3 regions of the Erwinia billingiae Eb661 genome follow, and region 1 is predicted to be linked to each of the others. Evidence: predicted binding sites of a transcription regulator. Region 1 holds the regulator's gene; each other region holds the start of a gene.
The links. The regulator LexA, encoded in region 1, represses DNA repair genes until DNA is damaged. The targets are predictions, from matches to a motif close to TNCTGTATGTACATACAGNA.
Positions count from the first base shown of each region.

Region 2: a site for LexA is predicted at 4,805-4,824, ahead of sulA (SOS-induced cell division inhibitor SulA). Genes of this name have one in related genera too.
Region 3: a site for LexA is predicted at 1,462-1,481, ahead of EBC_RS14210 (YebG family protein). Genes of this name have one in related genera too.

Region 1 is NC_014306.1:367,609-375,538, reverse strand. Features, by position in the region: gene dusA (tRNA dihydrouridine(20/20a) synthase DusA) at 1-484, opposite strand, end outside; gene EBC_RS03085 (conjugal transfer protein TraF) at 692-1,933, opposite strand; gene zur (zinc uptake transcriptional repressor Zur) at 2,410-2,925, shown strand; gene EBC_RS03075 (CsbD family protein) at 3,053-3,262, opposite strand; gene dinF (MATE family efflux transporter DinF) at 3,503-4,825, opposite strand; gene lexA (transcriptional repressor LexA) at 4,945-5,553, opposite strand; gene EBC_RS03060 (diacylglycerol kinase) at 5,670-6,029, opposite strand; gene plsB (glycerol-3-phosphate 1-O-acyltransferase PlsB) at 6,158-7,930, shown strand, end outside.
Region 2 is NC_014306.1:1,745,051-1,752,980, forward strand. Features, by position in the region: gene fabA (bifunctional 3-hydroxydecanoyl-ACP dehydratase/trans-2-decenoyl-ACP isomerase) at 1-296, opposite strand, end outside; gene EBC_RS09440 (AAA family ATPase) at 365-2,119, opposite strand; gene matP (macrodomain Ter protein MatP) at 2,305-2,760, shown strand; gene ompA (porin OmpA) at 2,854-3,927, opposite strand; gene sulA (SOS-induced cell division inhibitor SulA) at 4,275-4,784, opposite strand; gene EBC_RS09460 (TfoX/Sxy family DNA transformation protein) at 4,996-5,625, shown strand; gene yccS (YccS family putative transporter) at 5,622-7,760, opposite strand; gene EBC_RS09470 (YccF domain-containing protein) at 7,767-7,930, opposite strand, start outside.
Region 3 is NC_014306.1:2,804,762-2,812,691, forward strand. Features, by position in the region: gene EBC_RS14205 (sugar phosphate isomerase/epimerase family protein) at 104-931, shown strand; gene EBC_RS14210 (YebG family protein) at 1,038-1,445, opposite strand; gene purT (formate-dependent phosphoribosylglycinamide formyltransferase) at 1,583-2,761, shown strand; gene EBC_RS14220 (bifunctional 4-hydroxy-2-oxoglutarate aldolase/2-dehydro-3-deoxy-phosphogluconate aldolase) at 2,832-3,470, opposite strand; gene zwf (glucose-6-phosphate dehydrogenase) at 3,675-5,150, opposite strand; gene EBC_RS14230 (MurR/RpiR family transcriptional regulator) at 5,527-6,399, shown strand; gene pyk (pyruvate kinase) at 6,505-7,930, shown strand, end outside.

The sequences.
Region 1 (7,930 bases):
AACCGCCCTGCTCGGACACCTGACGGATAAACTCACAGAGGAATTCATAGCTGTCCTGCTCGTCGATGCCGATGCGGGTTTTCACCGTCACCGGGATCGACACCTGGTCGCGCATCGCTTTAATGCCATCGGCGACCAGCGCCGGTTCGCCCATCAGGCAGGCACCGAAGCGGCCGTTCTGCACACGATCCGACGGACAGCCGACGTTCAGATTGATTTCGTTGTAGCCTCGCGCTTCCGCCTGCTTTGCGCATTCGGCCAGCGCCGCAGCGTCATAGCCGCCCAGCTGCAGGGCAACAGGCTGTTCTGCCTGATTCCACGCCAGATAATCGCCTTTGCCGTGCACAATGGCACCGGTGGTAACCATCTCGGTGTACAGCAGGGAATGACGCGTTAACTGACGCAGGAAATAACGGCAATGACGGTCGGTCCAGTCAAGCATCGGGGCAACGGAAAAACGGTGTGCAGGTAAAATCTGGGTCATAAAGCGCGCAAACTCGGTGTGATTAACAAATGACGATAATGTGCGCAATGATAACACGCCTGCCGGCGGAGACACACCTTCAGCACGCGGGCCCACGCATTATCGCGGGCATTGCCGCAGTTAATCGCTGCGACGGGGAGACGGAATACAGGGCGGAAGAGGATCCCGCCCTGTTGTTAACCCTTATGGCTGATGCAGCCCGAGGGATCAGAAGGTGAAGTTCAGCTGGGCAACCGCACCCCAGGTTCTGTCGTCGCCTTTCATACCGGCCAGATCCAGATGCACCTTGCCAAACGGTGACAGGCCAAAACCGGCGGTGTAAACGTTGGTGTCGTTGGACTTCATATCGGCACGGTAACCGGCACGCAGCTGTAACCAGCTCAGCAGACGGTACTCGGCACCCACGCCCGCATACTGGCTTTCTTCCTGCGTTTTGAAGCCTTTGGTTGGCGTTACGTCAACGTCCAGCGCTGCGGTCAGTCGCTCAGTATGGAAAGACACGCCAGGCGTGACGATTGGGCTGATCTGGTAGGTATCTTTGTAGCCGTTCACTTCTTTGGTATCGATATCGCGCGAAATAAGGTTCTGCGCGCTCAGACCCAACGTCCAGTTGTCGCCAATATCGGTGGCGGCGCCGGCATCAAGGTTGAAGCCGCTGTTGGTGTTTTTGTAACGACCGTTGGTGAAATCTGATTTGTCGTAGTTATAAACCGAGGCGCTGTAGTTATACAGGTAGGTTTTCTGCAGCTTTGGCGTGACGCCAAAGGAAACCGGATGGCCTGCGATATTGAACTCGTGCGCAACCGCCACACCGTAATCATAAACAATCGCACCACGCCCGAGGCCAGCCGACGTCAGCTTGCTCTGATCGCCTGGCAGTGGGAACACGGTGCCATCGGCGACGCCCTGAAGATAATCAATATCGCTTTGGGTGACATCAGCCGTAACGTGCGCGGTACCGTAGGCCTTGGTTACGAAAGCAAATGGCAGCGTTTCATTGGGAATGGTTACCGCAAACGCCGCGCCCGCCGTGCCGTGGGCCTGATTCCCCTTGATCCCCCGCAGTTGACTGGCCAGGTCTCCGGCCGCCGCCTGCACTTTTGGGTAATCGGCAAAGCTGGTGATGTTGTTGGCAATGTCCTGATAGCGATCGACGCTGTCAGTCAGGTCATCAACTTTATCCACCAGATTGTTTTTATCCGTCACCTGCAAACCGGCAGCCGGAAGGATCACGCTGACCGTGTCATCCGGTTTTGCTTTGGTCATCAACGCGGGGTTAGCCAGCACCGCCGTGCCGTAAGTAGAGGACGCCACACCCGTCCCACCCATGGCGTCATTACGGGCATCGTAATAGTTGCCAGCGGCTAACGCGCTAAGGGGGGCCAGAAACACTATGGGAAAAACTGCAGGACGGGAAAAACTGTTCAACTTACGGATTAATTTCGCCATTTTACCTAGAACCCACCGTGACAAAAGAGGAAAAACGCCCGTTCAGGCGTGAAGATTTCTGCTGCCTGAATAATGGACACAAAGGCAACATTTCATTGCTGTGAAGTAAGTAACAATGGTGGGGCTTATCTGCTCATTGGCTGTTTGTTTATCTGTTATCAGGCTAATCAATAAGCATTTTGATCCCGTCATTTAAGGCCAGGATCGCTGTAACACCCAGTAAAAAGGTAGTCAGTAACATTACAGCCTGCAAATTACATTAATAGAGTTTTATAGAAATTTTATGGCACGGTTTGAAACTCTTAAACCAATCAGTATCGCTAACTGTTTTCTCTTGAGGGAAATACCAGTCATTTTAAGAGTTTTTTCAGTCTGTTAAACGGTAACAGCCGGCGGATTGACGCGTTAAGGCGGGATTCGGCGATTTTCGGTGGACGTGATAACATAACAAACTGATCTGACCTGAGGGGAAAGTTATGAACGTAAGCAGTCCTGAAAAAATCCTGTCGCAGGCTGAAGCCTTGTGCCAGCAACGCAACGTCAGACTGACGCCTCAGCGTATGGAAGTATTGCGGCTGATGAGCCAGCACCATGGGGCGATCAGCGCCTATGACCTGCTGGATCTGCTGCGGGCAAGCGAGCCTCAGGCGAAGCCGCCAACGGTTTATCGCGCGCTGGATTTTCTGCTTGAACAGGGATTTGTGCACCGCGTTGAGTCCACCAACAGCTACGTGGTCTGCCATCATTTTGAACAGCCTTCTCACACTTCTGCGATGCTGATTTGCGATCGCTGCGGGTCAGTTGCAGAGCAACAGGCTGAAGGGGTGGAAAACATTTTGAAAATGCTGGCCCTGACCTCGGGATTCGCACTGGCTAATAGTGTTATCGAAGCTCATGGGTTGTGCCGGGGTTGTGTCGAAGTGGAAGCCTGCACGCATCAGGATGCATGCCAGCACGATCATACTGTCGCCAGCAAGAAGCGTGGCAAGTAGAGCGTCATCGCAGGGTAATTTCTTAGGTTAAAGAAGGGATAGTGCTGGGGGATTAAGTGGCACTGTCCTTGTGCCGGGGTAGGAGCATCGTCCTGAAACTAAATCTTGTCAGAGATTTTGCTGCAAATCAGAAACGGTGGTTATTGTGGGTTTCCCACTCACCGAGTTCCTTCTCTGCTTGCTCTTTGCCATATCCGTAGCGTTCCTGAATCTTGCCTACAAGCTGATCGCGTTTACCTTCGACGACGGTCAGATCGTCATCAGTCAGCTTGCCCCATTTTTCTTTAAATTTACCTTTCAACTGTTTCCAGTTACCGCTGGCTTCGTCTTTGTTCATCTTATAACTCCTCAACCTTAGGTTCACAGCTTTAGGGATTTCGTCTTTGCAGACCACACAGCAGCAACATAAAACGCTGCTTAACTGCTTAACGTACAGATAATTGTAGTAGATGATGGCGAGTTTGCCCGTAATGGCGAAAGATAAAGCCACATTTTTAGCTAAAAGTGACAACGAAAAGTGAAAAAAGGCAGGGAGATCAGCAGATAACGAAGCGGCAGGTGGGTGTAACGAATTATTTCAGCCCGCAAACCAGCTGTTGTTGCGCCAGTGCCTGCGCCAGATGAGCCACAACGTCAACCCACGCAGCAGCAGGAACACGGTAACGGCCAGCCACAGACCATGGTTGCCTAACGACGGCACGGTGAACAGCGTCGCGCCGTAGCCCAGTGCCGCAATCAGCATGCCGTTGCGCATTTCACTGGCGCGCGTGGCACCAATAAACATGCCATCCAGCAGATAACACCAGACACCGCAGACCGGCAGGACAATCTGCCAGAACAGATAGGTGTCAGCCTGCTGCTGCAGTTCGGGGATTGAGGTCAGTAAGGCAACAATATGCGTGCCGGCAAGGCCATAGAGAATTGAAAAGGCCAGTGCCACCAGTCCTGCCTGGCGACAGGCCGCGTGCCAAATCAGCAGCAACCTTTTTGCGTCCTTTGCCCCATAAGCTTCGCCGGAGCAGGCTTCTACCGCATAGGCAAAGCCGTCCAGCGCGTAAGCGGTAAAGGTCAGGAACATCAACAATACGGCGTTGACGGCGACGACCTCACTGCCCAGCCGCGCACCCAATATCGTCAAGGAAACAAAGCACAGTTGCAGCAGTAAAGATCGCAACATAATGTCCCGATTCAGCCGCAGCAGCCGGCCGAAATTGCCCTGCCAGGCGGTTTTCAGCATCGGCAGCGAAATGCCCCGCAGCTTCAGCACCCGCCAGACCATAACCAGCCCAATCGCCAGCGTGACGTATTCTGCAATCGCCGTGGCCGCCGCCGCACCCTGCACGCCCCAGCCCAGCCCCATCACGAACCACAGATCCAGCACGATGTTGACCAGGTTTCCGACAACCAGCAGGATCACCGGCGCACGGGCATACTGTACGCCCAGCAGCCAGCCCAGTAATACCAGGTTGGCCAGCGTCGCAGGTGCACTTAACCAGCGGATATTCATAAACAGGGCGGCCTGATGCAGCACGGCAGGATCGCCACCCACGACAGAGAGCGCCAGGTGGTTAAGCGGGGATTTCAGCAGAATAAACAGCAGGCCAGCCGCCAGGGCAATCAGTAGCGGCTGCATCAGTGCGCGGGCCAGCGCCGGTTTATCACCCGCACCAAAGGCCTGCGCGGTTAATCCGGTGGTGCTCATCCGCAGGAACAGCAGCAGCATAAACAGGAAGCTGGTCGCGGTAGTGCCCACGGCAACGCCGCCGAGGTAGGAAGGACTGTCAAGGTGACCAATGACCGCGGTATCCACCAGGCCCAGTAAGGGCACGGAGATATTCGACAGGATCATTGGCAGCGCCAGCCGCCAGAGTTGGTTATCTGAGGGAGAAAATAATCGCATGGTCATCCACTGTGCGACTGGCTTAAAAGCATCACGGAAGCTGTATATGCCAGTCAATAAGGCATACAGCTTACCAAAAGAGAAACGCGCCGCAAAAGCAGCGCGTTAAGGTCAGGCGTTTACAGCCAGTTGCCGTTGCGGATTACGCCGACGGCCAGACCTTCAATCGACAGGGTCTGCAAGCGCAGATCGACCACGATCGGTTGGAATTCGCCGTTTTCAGGCAGCAGATGCACGATATTGCCCTGCTTCTTGAGGCGCTTTACCGTCACCTCGTCGTCAATGCGCGCAACCACGACCTGGCCGTTACGCACATCCTGAGTCTTATGCACAGCCAACAGATCGCCGTCCATAATCCCGATATCTTTCATCGACATGCCGCTAACACGCAGCAGGAAGTCGGCGCCCGGCTTGAACAGTTCAGGATCCACCTTGTAGTGGCCTTCAATGTGCTCTTCCGCCAGCAAAGGTTCACCTGCGGCGACACGGCCAATCAGCGGCAACCCTTCCTCTTCTTCCATCATCAGACGGATACCGCGAGACGCGCCGGAAACAATCTCGATCACGCCTTTACGTGCCAGCGCTTTGAGATGCTCTTCAGCCGCATTCGGGGAACGGAAACCGAGCTGTGCAGCGATTTCTGCCCGCGTCGGTGGCATGCCGGTCTGGTTAATGTGGTCGCGTATCAGGTCATAAACCTGCTGCTGCCTTGCAGTTAGTGCTTTCATCCCGCCCCCTGGTTGTTTATACAGTCAGCTGTGAGTATATACAGGTATTTGTGCGTTGAAAACCTAAAGATGTGGAAAAAACAGCAGTTTGTCAGATTATGGAAAGCGCGCCGCAATCAGGGAATTAGCAGCATTACCCAGACGAAAACAGCGAGTAGTATCGTCAGCAACACGGCAGCGGAGCCCATATCTTTGGCGCGACCCGATAAAGGATGCATCTCGCTGCCAATGCGGTCGACCACCGCTTCCAGCGCGCTGTTAAGGATTTCAACAATGATCACCAACATCACGGACCCTATCAGCAACACCCGCGTGACGGCGTCCACATCCAGCCAGCACGCCACAATCACCGCGACAATGCCGGCCACCGCTTCCTGGCGAAAAGCCGCTTCGTTTTGCCAGGCGGCGCGTATTCCTTTCCAGGAATAACCGGCGGCATTAATGATACGAGTCAATCCGGTGACGTTATTTGCCATAATCAGGGAACCCTTTGAGATGTTTAACGTCAATGTCTGGGTGGCGCACATTTTGCAACACCACAGATCTCACTGGCGCTTTCTGGTATGCTTGCGGCGCTTTGCTAACAAGAGGCTTCATGGTATCTATGTCAGGTTGGCGTAACTTATATTATAACTTATTGAATTTACCAGTAAAATTCCTGGTAAAAAGTAAAGCGATTCCCGCCGAGCCGGTTTCCGAGCTGGCGCTGGATACATCGCGCCCTATTATGTATGTGCTGCCTTATGATTCAAAGGCCGATCTGCTGGCGTTGCGTGAGCAATGCCGTAAACAGGATCTGCCCGATCCTTTAGATCCGCTGGAAATCGACGGTACGGTTTTGCCACGTCATGTGTTTATCCATGACGGCCCACGCGTATTCCCCTATTTCGTGCCTAACGTTGAATCGGTAAAACTGTTCCACGAATACCTCGATTTGCACCGCAGCAACCCGCTGCTGGACGTGCAGATGGTGCCGGTATCCGTGATGTTTGGCCGTGCACCAGGCCGTGAAGTGCAGGGCGACGATCAGCCTCATCTGCGCGTGTTGAATGGCATTCAAAAATTCTTTGCCGTGCTGTGGTTAGGCCGCGACAGCTTTGTCCGCTTCTCACCGATGGTTTCCCTGCGCCGTATGGCAACGGAACACGGCACCGACAAAATCATTGCGCAGAAGCTGGCGCGCGTGGCACGCATGCACTTTGCCCGTCAACGCCTGGCGGCCATTGGCCCGCGTTTGCCGGTGCGTCAGGACCTGTTCAATAAACTGCTGCAGTCCAAAGCCATCGCTAAAGCGGTGGAAGACGAAGCGCGCAGCAAGAAAATCTCCCATGAAAAAGCCCAGCAGAACGCCGTTGAGCTGATGGAAGAGATCGCCGCCGACTTCTCTTATGAAGCCATCCGTCTGACGGACCGCATCATGGGCTGGACGTGGAGCAAGCTGTATCAGGGCATCAACGTCAACGGCGGCGAGCGCGTGCGTCAGCTGGCGCAAGACGGCCACGAGATCGTCTACGTGCCCTGCCACCGTAGTCATATGGACTACCTGCTGCTCTCTTATGTGCTGTATCACCAGGGTCTGGTGCCACCGCACATTGCCGCCGGTATCAACCTGAACTTCTGGCCAGCGGGCCCGATTTTCCGCCGTCTGGGCGCATTCTTTATCCGCCGTACCTTCAAGGGTAACAAGCTCTACTCAACGGTATTCCGAGAATATCTTGGCGAGCTGTTCACCCGTGGTTACTCGGTAGAATACTTTGTCGAAGGCGGTCGTTCCCGTACCGGTCGTCTGCTTGACCCGAAAACCGGCACGCTGTCGATGACTATTCAGGCGATGCTGCGCGGCGGTAACCGCCCTATCACACTGGTGCCGATCTATATCGGTTATGAGCACGTGATGGAAGTGGGAACCTACGCCAAAGAGTTACGTGGTGCGACGAAAGAGAAAGAAGGGTTTATGCAGATGGTGCGCGGACTGCGCAAGCTGCGTAACCTCGGCCAGGGGTATGTGAACTTCGGGGAGCCGCTGCCGCTGGTGACCTACCTGAACAAGCATGTGCCGGAGTGGCGTGATGCCATCGACCCCATTGAAGCCCAGCGTCCAGCCTGGCTGACGCCTGCGGTGAATGACATCGCGCAGCGCGTGATGGTGCGTATCAACAACGCCGGTGCGGCCAATGCCATGAACCTGTGCGTTACCGCCCTGCTCGCATCGCGCCAGCGCTCGCTGACCCGTGAACAGTTGACCGAGCAGTTGGCGTGCTACGTTCAGTTGCTGCGTAACGTGCCGTATTCGCCGGACTCGACCGTGCCGGATATGACGCCAGAAGCACTGCTGAACCATGCGTTAAGCATGAACAAGTTCGATATTGAGCAGGAT
Region 2 (7,930 bases), 1.4 Mb from region 1:
CCTAACCAGCCGAGGTAGAAACCAACCAGCTGCCACATGGCATCCAGACCGAGACAACCAGGCATTACCGGGTCGCCAATAAAGTGACAGCCAAAGAACCACAGGTCCGGATTGATATCCAGCTCGGCTTCAACGAAACCTTTCCCGTAGTTACCGCCATCCTCAGTCATTTTGACCACGCGGTCCATCATCAACATATTGCCAGACGGTAACGGTGGGCCTTCAGCGCCGAACAGCTCACCACGACCAGAGGCAATCAGGTCTTCTTTTGTATAGGAGTCGCGTTTATCTACCATGTTCTCAATATGCCTTATTTTAATGAGTCACGAAGTCTAGCTTACAGCTGTAAGCTGAACAAGTCCGATCAGCTGTGGTTGAACCAGTTTAACCAGCGCAACGGCCACGGACGATGACGTCCATCCTGATGATTGATCTGAGCGATACGCTCCTGAATCAACCTGAGCAGGCATGGACCTTCTTCTTTATCCCACTCTGCACCGGTCAAAATCGGCAACGCTTCTTCCACACTGCTGACCGCCCAGATATGGAATTTGCCTTCCCGAACCGCATCAACAACTTCCTGCTGTAATGACAGGTGGCGAACGTTTGCCAGAGGCATAATAATCCCCTGAGTGCCGTTCAGCGTACGTTGATTACAGATGTGGAAAAACCCTTCGATTTTTTCGTTCAGTCCGCCGACAGGCTGCACCCGACCGAATTGATCGACCGAACCGGTCACGGCAATTTGTTGGGTCAGTGGCTGACCGGAGAGGGCGCTGATCAGCGCGCAAAGCTCCGCCAGAGAGGCGCTGTCGCCGTCCACTTCTGAATAGGATTGTTCAAATACGATCGAGGCAGAGAAAGGCAGCTGCTGCTCAAGCTCCAGCTCAGAGATCAGCCAGGCCTGCATAATCATCATGCCTTTCGCATGAATATTGCCGCCTAATTCAGCCTTACGTTCAACGTCGGTGAATTCACCGTCACCGACATGCACGACACAGCTGATGCGTGAAGGTTCGCCAAAAGCACGGGGATGCCCAGGGAACTCGATCACTGACAGGGCGTTGATCTGACCGACCATCGTGCCTTCGGTTTCAATCAGGATTTGATCGAGCAGGATCTCATCGCGCACGCGTTCGGCAAGGAAGCCCTCACGCCACGAACGCGTTTCCAGTGCGGTTTGCAACTGCTCGCCATTGACCGATTGATCCGGGCTGTACATCGCCGCTTCCAGCAGTTGTCGGGCGATCCACGAGGGATCCAACGGCAACGTATCCTGATCGCCCGTGTAGCGGACGGCTTCGCGGATCAGCACCGGCCAGAAGTCTTCCGCAATCGGGCCATAGCCTTCAGTCGTGGCAACGTTCAACACCCATTTCACCCACAGGCTGAACTCTTCGCCATCTACAATCTGGATATTCTCTTCGAATTCCGCATAGAGGCAGAGGGCCGCCATCTCCGGTTCCATCTCCTGGAAATCTGCCAGCACGTCACGGTCGCCGGTCAGGACCAGGCGAAACTGCAAAGGCATGGAGGGGATAGCGACCGGTAAGGGGCGCGTCTCGTCAGGAGAGTGCCAGTCAAAGCGCTGTGTGGTGAGAATTTGTCGAATGCGAAGCCACAGCAGAGGCTGTGCAATTAACGTCCGCAGAGACAAAATAAGTGTGCCACCGTTGGCCCGGTGAACCAGTCCCGGTTCAAGCGTCAGCTGGTTGTTATACCAGCGTACACAGCCCAGAAGCTGTTCTGCCTCAATCCAGTCCGCACGATGAATGCCACCGGTGCTGGCAAAGTTATCCTGCTCCGTTTCCGCAGCACGCCAGGTGACCGACATACCGTCAATCTGGTAATGGCCTCCCTGTAACGTCGCCTCATCATCTTCGCTGAGGCCAGAAAGGACATCTTGCAGTAAAGCCTGATATTCGACGTTTTCAGCTGTTTTAATCAGCATCAGCGGCAATTTTGCCGGCGTTTGCAGCAGCAGACTCAGGCCATTAAACAGGCGTGATTGCACGGCATCAAAGCAGCTGGCGTCGTCTTCAGGTGCCTGCAGGAAGAGGGGCTGAACGCTTTCTGTATCGGGCTGTAGGGCACGCCATTCAAGTCTGTTGTTGGTCAAAGTTATCGTATTTTTCTGAAATGAGTAAAAGCGGCATTATACAAGATTTCAGCCTGTTAAGCACCGTAGAGTGACACTTCAAACGATGTTCAGCAGCAGATTGCGATAACAAGCCCGTTTTCTTTACGGCATGCTTAAAAAAAGCTGTTATTCTAAACTCGTCACGAAATCAGCATGAGATTCCGATGAAATATCAGCAACTGGAAAATCTTGAAAGCGGTTGGAAATGGAAATACCTGGTGAAAAAACACCGGGAGGGTGAAGCGATCACCCGATATCTGGAATACAGTGCGGCTCAGGCGGTGGTGGACGAACTGTTGGCGATGGAGAATCGCCCAGTTGATGTCTTAACCTGGATTGCTCAACATATTAATCCGGCGCTCGAAAACCGGATGAAACAAACCATTCGCGCCCGTCGCAAGCGTCACTTTAATGCTGAACATCAGCACACACGCAAAAAATCTATCGACCTGGAGTATCTGGTCTGGCAGCGTCTGGCCGGTCTGGCTCAACGTCGTAACAGCACGCTTTCCGAAACGATTGTGCAGCTGATAGAAGATGCTGAACGTAAAGAAAAATACGCCACGCAGATGTCTTCTTTGAAACAAGATCTGCAGGCCATTCTCGGTAAGCCGGATTAATTTCTTCCGTAAAGCGCCTTCCGCCGGTTCCGGCAGACAAAATAAAGACCAAAAAAAACCCCGCCGGAGCGGGGTTTTTTCATCAAAGAGAACTTAGCCCTGTGGCTGAGTTACAACATCTTTGATGCCTTTAACTTCGATTTCTACACGACGATCCGGTGCCAGGCAATCGATCAGGGCATTACGGCCTTTCACGCTGTCACAGGTGTTGCCGGTAACTGGGTTAGATTCACCCATACCGCGTGCAGAGATCTTGTTAGAAGGGATGCCTTTAGAAACGAGGTAGTCAACTACTGACTGAGCACGTTTCTCGGACAGTTTCTGGTTGTACTGGTCAGAACCGATACGGTCGGTATAGCCCAGAACAACAACAGAACCATCTTTAGGATCCAGTGAGCTCAGCTGGGTGTACAGCTGATCCAGAGCCTGCTGACCTTCTGGCTTCAGGGAAGCTTTGTTGAAGGTGAACAGAACGTCTGATTTCAGAGTGAAACGCTTGGTTTCAACAACTGGCGCTGGAGCAGGCGCTGGAGCTGGTGCTGGAGCAGCAGCTTCGTCCTGACCGAAACGGTAAGAAACACCCAGTGCTAACATGCCGTTGTCTGGACGAGCACCAACGGTCTGTGCATCACCGATGTTGTTAACCCACTGGTAATCCAGACGGGTTGCCCAGTTCTGAGTCAGTGCGTATTCAACACCAACGGCAGCCAGTGGAGAAACACCGGTGTCGTGGTCGCTCTGGCGGTTGCCAGTAATGGTGTTCTGCTGAGTAGAGTCTGCACGCCATACCATGCCGCCCAGACGCGTGTACACGTCCAGATCGTCAGTGATTGGGTAGCTCAGTTTAGCAGCCAGCTGAACGCCCTGTGCTTTGAATGCGCCGTTAGTTACGTTACCTTTGTTAGGCATACGTCCCAGCCAGTCATAACCCAGTTCGAAGCCCAGGTATTGGTTAGCCTGGTAGCCACCGAAAGCACCTGCACCAAGCTGGCTTTCGTGAGTTGGGCCGTCATTGTTTGCATAACCGTTACCGTAGTAACCAGTGTCATGGTACTGAGACCAACCCAGTTTTGCACCAGTATACCAGGTGTTATCTTTAGGAGCGGCCTGCGCTACGGTAGCGAAGCCAGCCAGTGCCACTGCAATTGCGATAGCTGTCTTTTTCATTATTGCGCCTCGTTATCATCCAAATAGGCAATGAGCTTTAATTAGCTCTTTGATTAATCCTTCGCCGGGTTATAAAGCTCGATTGTGACTCATCCAAAAACTGGAGATTATTGAGCACCCTGGCGACGTAAAGTCTACAACGTACCAGCAAACTTACAAGTATGATGTGACGACGGTCAGCAAAAAAATAGGCTTTCGTACACAAATTTACACATCTGCAGACAGGTTATACAGGTAAAACCTGAGGGGAAAATGGCGCTAAACCATTGTCCCGCAGGCTCATAGCATAATCAGGGGCTTAACGAGCCAGCTGCAGAATTTTCTCGTGAGAAATTTCTTATTTTTACTTAATGATACAAAGTAGAGTGAATTTTTAAGCCATTAAACGGTCTGGAGGAGGCAGAATTGATCCGATCGGGTCGCATAATCAACCCCAAAGCCTTGCCAGCAAATGCCGCTTTTTGCAGCCGCTGACGATCTTCTAAGGTGATATCGCCCGTCAACCAACCTAAAACCACACTGTAATTTCCCGTCTGTAATGCTTTGATCATCGCCTCTACGGTAGTAATAGCACCGGAATGATGAATCTGCATCACTTTATCCAGCGGTAACCCTGACTCAATCAACCAGCTACGGCTCAATTTTTGATGAGGCGTCAACCACAACTGCCAGCGTGACTGAGTCCCTAACTGTTGCAGTAAGGGCAGCAGCAACATTTGCGTCATAGCAGGCTGATTCTCGCTGTAAATCAGCTCACTGATTAAGCCCGCCGCAGCTGCAGGCTGGGCTTTCGCACAGTCTGGAGCAGTCCGCACACCAGTTTTAACAGAAGAAGATTTCAGGGAATGAGTTTGCATATTGGCTTCGCTCGCAGGGTTACTGTATGGATGTACAGTATAGCGAGGGTGTCCAAAGATCAACCTTATTTTTTTGAAAACGCCTCGCAAAAACACAAATCGATAGGGTGCAAAGCAAATCATTGATTGAACTTGTAACGGCGATTGCCTATTTTTTTTCTGCAGGAAAGGAGAAACACCAGGATGTCTTACAACGTTAAGGATGCGGAATATGAAGGACTCAAAAAGCAATATTATCAGGGCAAAACGTCAGCTTTCTTCGCTGGGCGAGATAAATAGCCGTAGCCAGTTTGGTGGCTACAGTTTATCAGTGGAAAGCGTGGTCTTTGCGCTTGTCAGTGAGGGCGATCTCTATCTTCGGGCCTGTGAAGAAGTGAGGCCGTATATCATTGAACGTAAGATGAAACCGTTGATGTTTAACAAAAGGGGGATCCCTGTCGCGCTGGAATACTACCGCGTGGACAACCCGCTGTGGGCCGAGCCTGAACAGTTGATTGCGCTCTGTCAATTGTGTCTGAAAGGGGCGATGCAGGATAAAAAACTGCATCAAAACTCGGGGCGGCTGAAGGATTTGCCTAATCTCAGTATGAAACTGGAAGTGCAGCTCAGGCGGGTGGGTATCGCTAACGCAGAGATGTTAAAGCAGCTGGGTGCAAAGCGCAGTTGGTTAAAATTGCACGAGAAAAATAAAAGTCTTGGGGTGAATATTCTTTTTGCGTTGCAAGGCGCGATCGAGGGGCTGCATTGTGAAGCACTGCCGGTGGCGATCAAAGAGGAGCTCAGGGGCTGGCACCGCGAAACCTTGCTGTACCAGACGCTGAGCGAACTGAGAAGACGTTAAGTTTCCAGGACCTGTTTTTTTAACTGAGCGATTTCTGGCAGTAATGCGATCAACAGACCCACCTGCTGAAGCACCAGCGGCTCTTTGGTTTCCGGGTCGGCTTCCGTTGCTGCCAGTCGCTCAGAGAGGCTCGACAACAATCTTTGGGTTTTTTGTTCATCGATAAGATCAATATGCAGCACGTCATCGACGTAGCAGACGGCATCATCCATCAATTGCAGCATGGCTGGCCGGGTGAACTTTTCCCGGTGCGCGCCCAGCGCCGAGATATAGCTGAGGAAGGAGTGGTTGAGGCACAGCAGACGAAACGCCGCTTCCCGCAACGAGGCGGAAGCATTCTTTTCTGCGGAGATGTTAGACACCACTGAAGCCAGCTCAGCATCACCGTTGTGGGCGTCACGGCGGGCAATACGGTAGTCCAGCCGGTTGTCTTTTCCCTGATGATACTGAACCAGAATGGCATCCAGATAGCGGCAGTTAGCGGTCAGCGTGCGTTCTGCAACCGAAGACAGCCGACGAAAACGCCAATCAGGCCAGAGGAAAGCCACCGCCAGCCAGGCAATGCCGCAGCCTAACAACGTATCAAAGATGCGGGGCAGGGCAATCTCAAACCCTTCACCCAGCAGATTGAAACAGAACAGTACCAGCAAGGTGATAAACATTGTGGCATGAGCATATTGCGACTGACGGAAGGCGAAGAACAGCACGCCGGTGACCACGATCAGTATCAGCTGCCCCTCGAAAGAAGGCACCAGCCACAGTAAAGGCAACCCAAGTATGATACCCGCCACGGTTCCCACAATACGCAATGCTAATCTGCGTTTGGTGGCATTGTAGTTCGGCTGGCAGACAAACAGACTGGTCAGCAGGATCCAATAGCCGTGCTCAAGGCCAGTCAGCTGAACAAACCCATAGCCGGCACACAACAGCAGCGACATCCGCACCGCATGGCGGAAAAGCGGGGATTCTGGCGATAAATGGCGGCTGATACGTAAACGAATATCGGCCCAACCGGTTAATCCTTCGCTGGAGAGCGTTTGATCATGATTCTCATGATGGCTTTCCAGAATTTGCTCTGATTCAATTGTCGCCAGTTGGGCGTCTATGGCTTTGAGGTTATTTAACAAATAGTGCATGGCTTTGACGTCACTGCTCCCTGGACGGGCAGCAGCAAGACGATCCAGCGCGGCGTTGAGGTGAATGAAGGTTCGCTCAAAGCGGCTGTTATGCTGATAGGTTTCGCGCAGCAGAATGCAGTTTGCCAACTGTTGGCAGGCCTTTGCCTGCAGCGTCAGCAGGCGTTGAAAGCGAAACAGAATATCGCTATAACGGTATTCCTGCCGCAGCGCGTGGTATTGCGCATGGGAAGAGCTGGCACGCTCATGAATGTCCTGAGCGACAAAGTAATAATGCAGCGTTCTGCGCGTGCTGCGTTGTCCCCGGTCCCCACGTAAGCGGGACTGAATCGAAATTTTTGCCTGGTTGAGTGTCGCCACCAACTGACTGTTGGCCATGGCCACGTCGATCAACGACGCATTTTCATTCTCTTCGATATCCGGATCGAACAACCCCGCTTTTGCCTCCAGATACACTGCCAGCCCTTCAAAGCTGCGGGCGATGTTTTCCTGTAACGGACGGACGGGAAAAATAACGTGTCCGGTGAGCGTCAGCAGGTTGTACCAGATAGCGCCGACCAGCAGCAGGGAAGGTTGCAGATACCACTGAGGGAACAGCCCAAGGCCGAGCAGGGTATAGATAGCGATCAGCAGCGCGCCAAAGGCAATCGTGGCATAGCGCTGCCCCAACGCGCCAAGCAAAATGAAACCCCAGGTCGACACGGCAAGACCGAGGATAAATAGCCAGGGATACGGAGAAAGAAGTTCAACAGAGACGGACGCAATGCAGAAGCAGACCAGGGTGATGACCAGATTTCGCAGCCGGCCACTGAGGCGATCGTCAAGGTCTGCCAGAGCCGCAGCCACCACGCCTAACGTTAGCGGAATGGTCCAGGTGATTTGATTCAACCACCAGGGCACACCTGCGGTACCCACAAGGGCGATAAAGATACGCAGGTTGTACAGCAGCGCAGTGTTATAGGCGTAGCGCCGCAGCCTGGAGCTTAACGATAAGCGCATCAGAAACTAGTTGAACCGGCTGCGGGCGTTAGCTTCACGCGCGGCTTGTGCCACTTCGACGCTGACGACGCGGCGGCCTACCGGCCACAATGCGATGGCGGCGATTTTGAAATTCGCTATCCCAACCGGAATGCCGATGATAGTGATGCACTGGGCGATACCGGTCATGA
Region 3 (7,930 bases), 2.4 Mb from region 1:
AGCCCACCAGTCGAACCTTCTGGTTCATATTGCCTCGCCAAAAGCGGCGGCTGAACCGACTGGATTTGTTTTTTTAAAGCACTGGCGTAAGGGAAAAATCATCATGAGATTCAATAATAATCCGCTGTTTATCAATACGGTTCTGCTTGGCGGCAGCACAGAAGAGAAGTTGAAGGCTGCCAGCCAGGCCGGGTTTGATCAGGTTGAGCTCTGGCGTCAGGACGTGGAGGCAGCCAGCGGCGATGCCAGTGATGTGGCCAAATTACTGGATAACCACCGCCTGGCCCTGACGGATTACCAGGTGCTGCTGGATTTTGACGGCGCGCCAGACGGTCAGCGAGAGAGTAAACGCCAGGAAGCTCTGCAGATGCTGGATACCGCCGTTGAACTGGGCGCAACAACCTTGCTGACGCCTGCATCTACCCATCAGGGCTGCATTGCAGATCGTGAAGAGGAAGATATCCGCTGGCTGGCCCGCCAGGCAGGCAAACGTGGCCTGCGCGTGGCCTTTGAGGCCATGGCCTGGAGCACGCATATCAACAATACGGCGGCGGCATGGCAGCTGGTGCAAAAGGTCAATGAACCCAATCTGGGATTGGTGGTGGATGCGTTTCACATTTTCGTGCTGAACCGCACGGTGGACGATCTGGCGGGGATTCCGATGGATAAGATCTTCCTGGTCCAGCTGTCCGACCTGGTTACCCTTCCCAGCCACGATCATCTGGTGGATGTGGCACGCCATCAGCGTTTATTGCCAGCCGAAGGAAATTTCCCGCTTTCATCCCTGGCTGACTATCTGCATCAGCAAGGCTATTCAGGCCCGATAGGACTGGAAGTGTTCAGCGATCGTTATCATCAACTGCCGCCGGCAGAGGTGGCCAGCAAAGCGCTGCAGTCGTTGAAAAAGGTGTTATCCGGCGGCGATCGTTAACGGTAGCCGGTGAAGGAAATCACTAACAGGGAAGAATTAAGGCGAGGTTTCTGGCGCGTCAGGGAAAAATACCCTGCGCGCCACAGGCTGTGATGAAGTAAAAGGATCAGGCCGCTTTAACGGTTCGTGCAGCCGACTTTGCTTTGGCCGCTTTGCCCGTTGAGGCTTCCGGCTCTTCCGCACCGGACTCTTCAGTCGGTTGATCTGCTGCAGCTTCAGCGCTGTCTTGTTCAACGTTCGGTTCAGCATCATTGCCAACGGCGGCGGTCTCGCTCGTCTCAGGCATCTTGCTGGTGCGCAGAATATGCTGCACGGCGTCTTTATTCTCCGCCAGGAACATGCCCAGCGCTTCACGCTGTGGTTCTTCCATGTCCAGAGGCGCCACGCTCAACCAGTCAGAAAAGGCTTCTGCCATATCGAGCATTTTATCGTACGCGTCGGCTTCTTTCTTACTGGCGAATGTCATCTTTTCCTCACCTTTTCTGACGACAACATATTTGATTTCAACAGCCATAATCCACACCTCAGTTAACTGTATTTTTATACAGTATATCAGACGTCTCTTTTTCGCTCAACCCTGGAAAGCGGATGTACGCGCAATCGTTTTCGTTTATACTGCGCGCGTTTTTTCCATCCAATCAGGTAGAGATTATGACCACTCTTGGTACCGCGCTGCGCCCTGCCGCAACCCGCGTAATGCTGTTAGGTTCAGGTGAACTGGGCAAAGAAGTGGCGCTGGAATGCCAGCGTCTTGGCGTTGAAGTGATTGCCGTCGATCGTTATGCCGATGCACCCGCAATGCACGTGGCGCACCGCAGCCACGTCATCAACATGCTGGATGGTGAAGCGTTGAAAGCGCTGGTGGCGCTCGAGCGCCCGGATTACATCGTGCCGGAAATTGAAGCCATCGCCACCGATATGCTGATTGAGCTGGAAAAACAGGGTCAACACGTGGTGCCAACCGCCCGCGCTGCCCGCCTGACCATGAACCGCGAAGGGATCCGTCGCCTGGCGGCAGAAGAGCTGGCGTTGCCCACCTCCACCTACCGCTTTGCCGACAGCCAGCAGGCGTTTAATCAGGCGGCTGACGAAATCGGCTTCCCGTGCATCGTGAAGCCGGTGATGAGCTCGTCAGGTAAAGGCCAGAGCTTTATCCGCGAAGCGTCACAGTTGGATGCGGCCTGGGAATACGCGCAGCAAGGCGGACGTGCGGGTGCTGGCCGGGTAATCGTTGAAGGTGTGGTGAAGTTTGATTTCGAAATCACCCTGCTGACCATCAGCGCGGTAGACGGCATTCACTTCTGCGCGCCGATTGGTCACCGTCAGGAAGATGGCGACTACCGTGAATCCTGGCAGCCGCAGCAGATGAGCGCCCTCGCGCTACAACGTGCTGAGCAGATTGCCGAAGAAGTGGTTAAGGCGCTGGGCGGCCACGGCCTGTTTGGTGTTGAGCTGTTTGTCTGTGGTGATGAGGTGGTGTTCAGTGAAGTTTCCCCTCGCCCACATGACACCGGCATGGTGACGCTGATCTCTCAGGACCTGTCCGAATTTGCCCTGCACGTGCGTGCCTTCCTCGATCTGCCGATTGGCGGCATTCGTCAGTATGGCGCCGCCGCATCTGCGGTGATCCTGCCAGAACTGGATAGCGATAACGTGCAGTTTGCCAATCTGGGTGGCGTGCTGGGCGCCGGTCTGCAGGTGCGTCTGTTCGGCAAACCGGAAGTTCGGGGTAAGCGCCGTCTCGGCGTGGCGCTGGCCACGGGCGAGAACATCGATGATGCGGTACAGCGCGCGATTACCTGTGCAGCCGGTGTGAAAGTCAGCGGATAAACGCGCTTTCGTGCCGACAAAAAAGGGATGGCCTGTGCCATCCCTTTTGTTTTATGCCTGATCCAACGTCTTATCGCGCGCCAGCTACCGCTTCTTTGGCCAACTGGGTGATACGATCGTAATCCCCTGCTTCCAGCGCATCAGCCGGAACCAGCCAGGAACCACCAATACAGAGCACGCTTTTCAGCGCCAGATAGTCACGGTAGTTGGCCGGCGAAATGCCGCCCGTCGGGCAGAAACGCACCTGAGGGAACGGGCCGCCAATCGCCTGCAGCGCCTTCACGCCACCGTTGGCTTCAGCCGGGAAGAATTTAAATTCACGCAGGCCATAATCCAGACCGGTCATCAGTTCCGACACCGTGCTGATGCCAGGAATTAACGGCACCGGGCCATCAACCGCTGCGCGTAACAGCGATTCGGTCACGCCAGGACTGATAACAAACTGCGCACCGGCATCGGTCACTTCTTTCAGCTGCTGGACGTTAAGTACCGTGCCCGCACCCACAATGGCTTCCGGCACTTCGCGGATCATCGCTTTCAGGGCATCCATCGCGCAGGGTGTTCTCAGCGTGACTTCTAATACTTTCACTCCGCCCGCCACCAGCGCTTTCGCCATTGGCACCGCGTGCTCAAGTTTGTTTACCACAATTACCGGCACCACAGGGCCAGTGGTCAGGATTTGCTCGGCGCTGGTCTTCCAGTTAGTCATCTTTCTGCTTCTCCAAAGCGACGCGCGTGGCGTCAGGACAGGAATACAGCCTCTACCATACAGGATTGCCCTTCCCTGCGTCCATGCGCTATCGCGGATTTTTAAAACTACGGTTCATTTTCTCTACGTCGCTTTTTGCCCACGCCTGCGCAAAAAAAAGCCCCGTAGCAGAGACGGGGCTTGAGAGCAGGCAGTCATGGGCTATTAGCCGATATCGTTCCAGGAACGGCCATCGCGGGTGATCATCGCCACAGAGGCAACCGGTCCCCAGGTTCCTGCCTGATAAGGCTTAGGCGCTTCGTTATCGCCAGCCCAGGCTTCCATGATGGAGTCGACCCACTTCCAGGCTTCTTCCACTTCATCACGGCGGACAAACAGCGCCTGAATACCGCGCATGGTCTCCAGCAACAGGCGCTCGTAAGCATCTGCCAGGTGAGACTGGTTGAAGGTCTCAGAGAAGCTCAGATCCAGCTTGGTGGTTTGCAGGTTGTGTTTGTGATCCAGACCCGGGACTTTGTTCAGAATCTGAATATCCACACCTTCATCCGGCTGCAGACGAATGGTCAGTTTATTCTGCGGCAGCTCCTGCCAGGAATCTTTGAACAGGTTCAGTGCCGGGTTCTTAAAGTACACCACCACTTCAGAACATTTCACCGGCAGGCGCTTACCGGTACGCAGGTAGAACGGAACGCCCGCCCAGCGCCAGTCGTCGATATCCACGCGGATAGAAACGAAGGTTTCGGTGCTGCTGGATTTGTTGGCATCTTCTTCTTCCAGATAGCCAGGCACTTTTTTGCCCTGCACAAAACCAGAGGTGTACTGACCACGCACGGTTTTATCGCGCACGTTGGTATGGTCGATGCGACGCAGTGAACGCAGGACTTTCACTTTCTCATCGCGGATACGGTCTGCAGAGAGATCCGCAGGCGGTGACATGGCAATCATGGTCAGAACCTGCAGCAGGTGGTTCTGGATCATGTCGCGCATCTGGCCGGCTTTGTCGAAGTAACCCCAACGGCCTTCGATACCCACTTCTTCCGACACGGTAATCTGCACGTGATCGATAGTGCGGTTATCCCAGTTTGAAGCAAACAGGGAGTTGGCAAAGCGCAGTGCCAGCAGGTTGAGGACCGTTTCTTTGCCCAGATAGTGGTCAATACGGAACACCTGGTTCTCTTCGAAGTATTCACCGACCTGATCGTTGATCTCCTGAGAGGTTGCCAGAGAGGTGCCTAACGGCTTCTCCATCACCACACGGGCAGGCTGTGCATTGAGCTTGGCGGTGCCCAGACCTTTACAGATCGCACCGAAGGTACCTGGCGGCATTGCGAAGTAGTTGATGGTGACGCGTTTTTTCTGGTCGAGCATTTTGCCCAGTTTGGTAAAGTGCGCGGCGTCGTTCACATCAAGATTACAGAAATCGAGTCGGCTGCTGAGCTTGTCCCACAGCGCTTCGTCAATCTTCTCCTTCATAAAGGTTTCCAGCGCTTCACGCACTACCTTGGTGTAGGCTGCTTTATCCCAGTCTGCACGACCCACCCCGATGATGCGGGATTCTTCGTGGATCTGACCGGCTTTTTCCAGTTGATACAGGGAAGGCAACAGTTTCCGGCGCGCAAGGTCGCCTTTGGCACCGAAAATGACCAGATCGCATGCCTGGGCCGTTTGTGTAACCGCCATTATATTCTCCTCGTTGCAGGATAAGCCTGACCCGTATAATCCGTAAGCAGTCAGGCTCTTATTGTAATTTTCTTTCAATACAATGTACTGCTTTTGCCGGGTCCACGTAAACCTGGCAGCACGCCTCCAGCACAGAGTATGCAATTGTCTGAACTTTCCCGCGCAGTGAACGGGCAGTTTGTGCGTAATTTTTAAACTTTTTTGTTACTGCATTTACAACTGTGAAAGTTAGACACAGTTCAAAGTCTGATAAAAAAGGCAGGCCTGACGTGCAATGCCGCTGCCCGAAGCCGATCGGCGCGCTGTATATTCTCTACAAATTGACATCGATTTCTCCTGTGATTGAAATCGTCAGAATGTATGAGTGGACGCCGTTATGAATATGCTGGAAAAAATCCAGGCTCACCTGGAACACCTTAGCAAATCCGAGCGCAAAGTGGCGGAGGTAATTCTTGCCGCCCCGGGCTCGGCCATACATGCCAGCATCGCGCTTCTGGCCAGAGAAGCAGAAGTCAGTGAACCGACGGTGAATCGCTTCTGTCATCGCCTGCAAACCAAAGGTTTCCCCGACTTCAAACTGCAGCTGGCGCAAAGCCTGGCCAACGGCACGCCGTATGTCAGCCGCAATGTGGAAGAGCATGACAGCGTGGAAGCCTACTCCGCCAAGATTTTCGAGTCCGCGATGGCCGGGCTGGATCGCGTTCGCAACGGCCTGGACGCCACCGCCATTAACCGCGCGGTGGACCTGCTCACCCAGTCGAAAAAAATTGCCTTCTTCGGCCTCGGCGCGTCTGCCGCCGTGGCGCACGATGCGATGAATAAATTTTTTCGCTTCAATGTGCCTGTCATCTATTCCGATGATATTGTGATGCAGCGAATGTGTTGCATCAACAGCACGGAAGGCGATGTGGTGGTGTTAATCTCCCACACCGGCCGCACTAAAAACGTAGTCGAACTGGCTCAGCTTGCGCGGGAAAATGATGCTACCGTGCTGGCTATCACTTCGGCGGATTCACCGCTGGCCCGTGAGGCCACGCTGGCGCTGACGCTGGATGTCCCGGAAGACACGGATATTTATATGCCGATGGTCTCCCGGCTGGCGCAACTGACATTAATAGATGTGCTCGCCACCGGTTTTACCCTGCGACGTGGCGCAAAGTTCCGCGACAACCTGAAGCGGGTCAAGGCGGCACTGAAAGAGTCGAGATTTGATAAAGAAGACCCGTTAGTGGCCCTGTCACGCCGTTAGCCGGTCCGCAATGGGTCGCTGTACCCGGCCCGATCCTATAAAATAGAGTGAACCTTTTCAGGGATTGCTCAGGCAACCTCCCTTTCAAAGTCAACGGAGTCATACATGTCCAGACGTCTCAGAAGAACCAAAATCGTAACGACCTTAGGCCCCGCTACCGACCGTGATAATAACCTCGAAAAAATCATCGCTGCGGGTGCCAACGTCGTTCGCCTGAACTTCTCACATGGCACCGCAGAAGATCATATTCTGCGTGCAAACAAAGTCCGCGAAATTGCCGCGAAGCTGGGACGCCACGTAGCGATCCTCGGCGATTTGCAGGGTCCTAAAATCCGTGTTTCCACCTTTAAAGAAGGCAAGGTCTTCTTAAGCGTAGGCGATCGTTTCCTGCTCGATGCCAGTCTGGGTAAAGGCGAAGGCGATAAAGAAAAAGTCGGCATCGATTATAAAGGCCTGCCGGCCGATGTGGTGCCTGGCGACCTGCTGCTGCTGGATGATGGCCGTGTGCAGTTGAAGGTACTGGAAGTTCAGGGCATGAAAGTGTTTACCGAAGTCACCGTCGGCGGCCCGCTGTCCAACAACAAAGGCATTAACAAACTTGGCGGTGGCCTGTCGGCTGAAGCACTGACCGAGAAAGACAAAGCGGACATTCTGATCGCCGCGAAAATCAATTGTGATTACCTCGCCGTTTCCTTCCCGCGCTGTGGTGAAGACCTGAATTACGCCCGCCGCCTGGCTCGTGACGCTGGCTGCGATGCAAAAATCGTCTCGAAAGTGGAACGTGCAGAAGCCGTCGCTTCACAGGAAGCGATGGATGACATCATCCTGGCCTCCGACGTGGTGATGGTGGCAAGGGGCGATCTGGGCGTTGAAATCGGTGATCCGGAGCTGGTCGGTATCCAGAAAGCGTTGATCCGCCGTGCCCGTCAGCTGAACCGTTCAGTGATCACCGCGACCCAGATGATGGAGTCGATGATCACCAATCCAATGCCAACCCGCGCCGAAGTGATGGACGTGGCTAACGCCGTGCTGGATGGCACCGATGCGGTAATGCTTTCCGCTGAAACCGCCGCCGGACAGTATCCAGCGGAGACCGTCACCGCGATGGCAAAAGTGTGCCTGGGCGCAGAGAAAATCCCAAGCATCAACGTCTCTAAGCACCGTCTTGACGTGCAGTTCGATAACATCGAAGAAGCCATTGCGATGTCAGCGATGTATGCCGCTAACCACCTGCAGGGCGTGACCGCGATTATCACCATGACCGAATCCGGTCGCACCGCGCTGATGACCTCGCGTATTACATCTGGCCTGCCCATCTTCGCCATGTCGCGTCATGAGCGTACGCTGAACCTCACCGCGCTGTATCGTGGCGTGACGCCGGTGTTCTTTGATAGCAACAACGACGGTGTGGCGGCAGCGCACGACGCCACCAACCTGCTGCGTGATAAAGGCTTCCTGATGTCCGGCGATCTGGTGATCGTGACTCAGGGTGACGTGATGAGTACCACGGGTACGACCAACACCAGCCGCG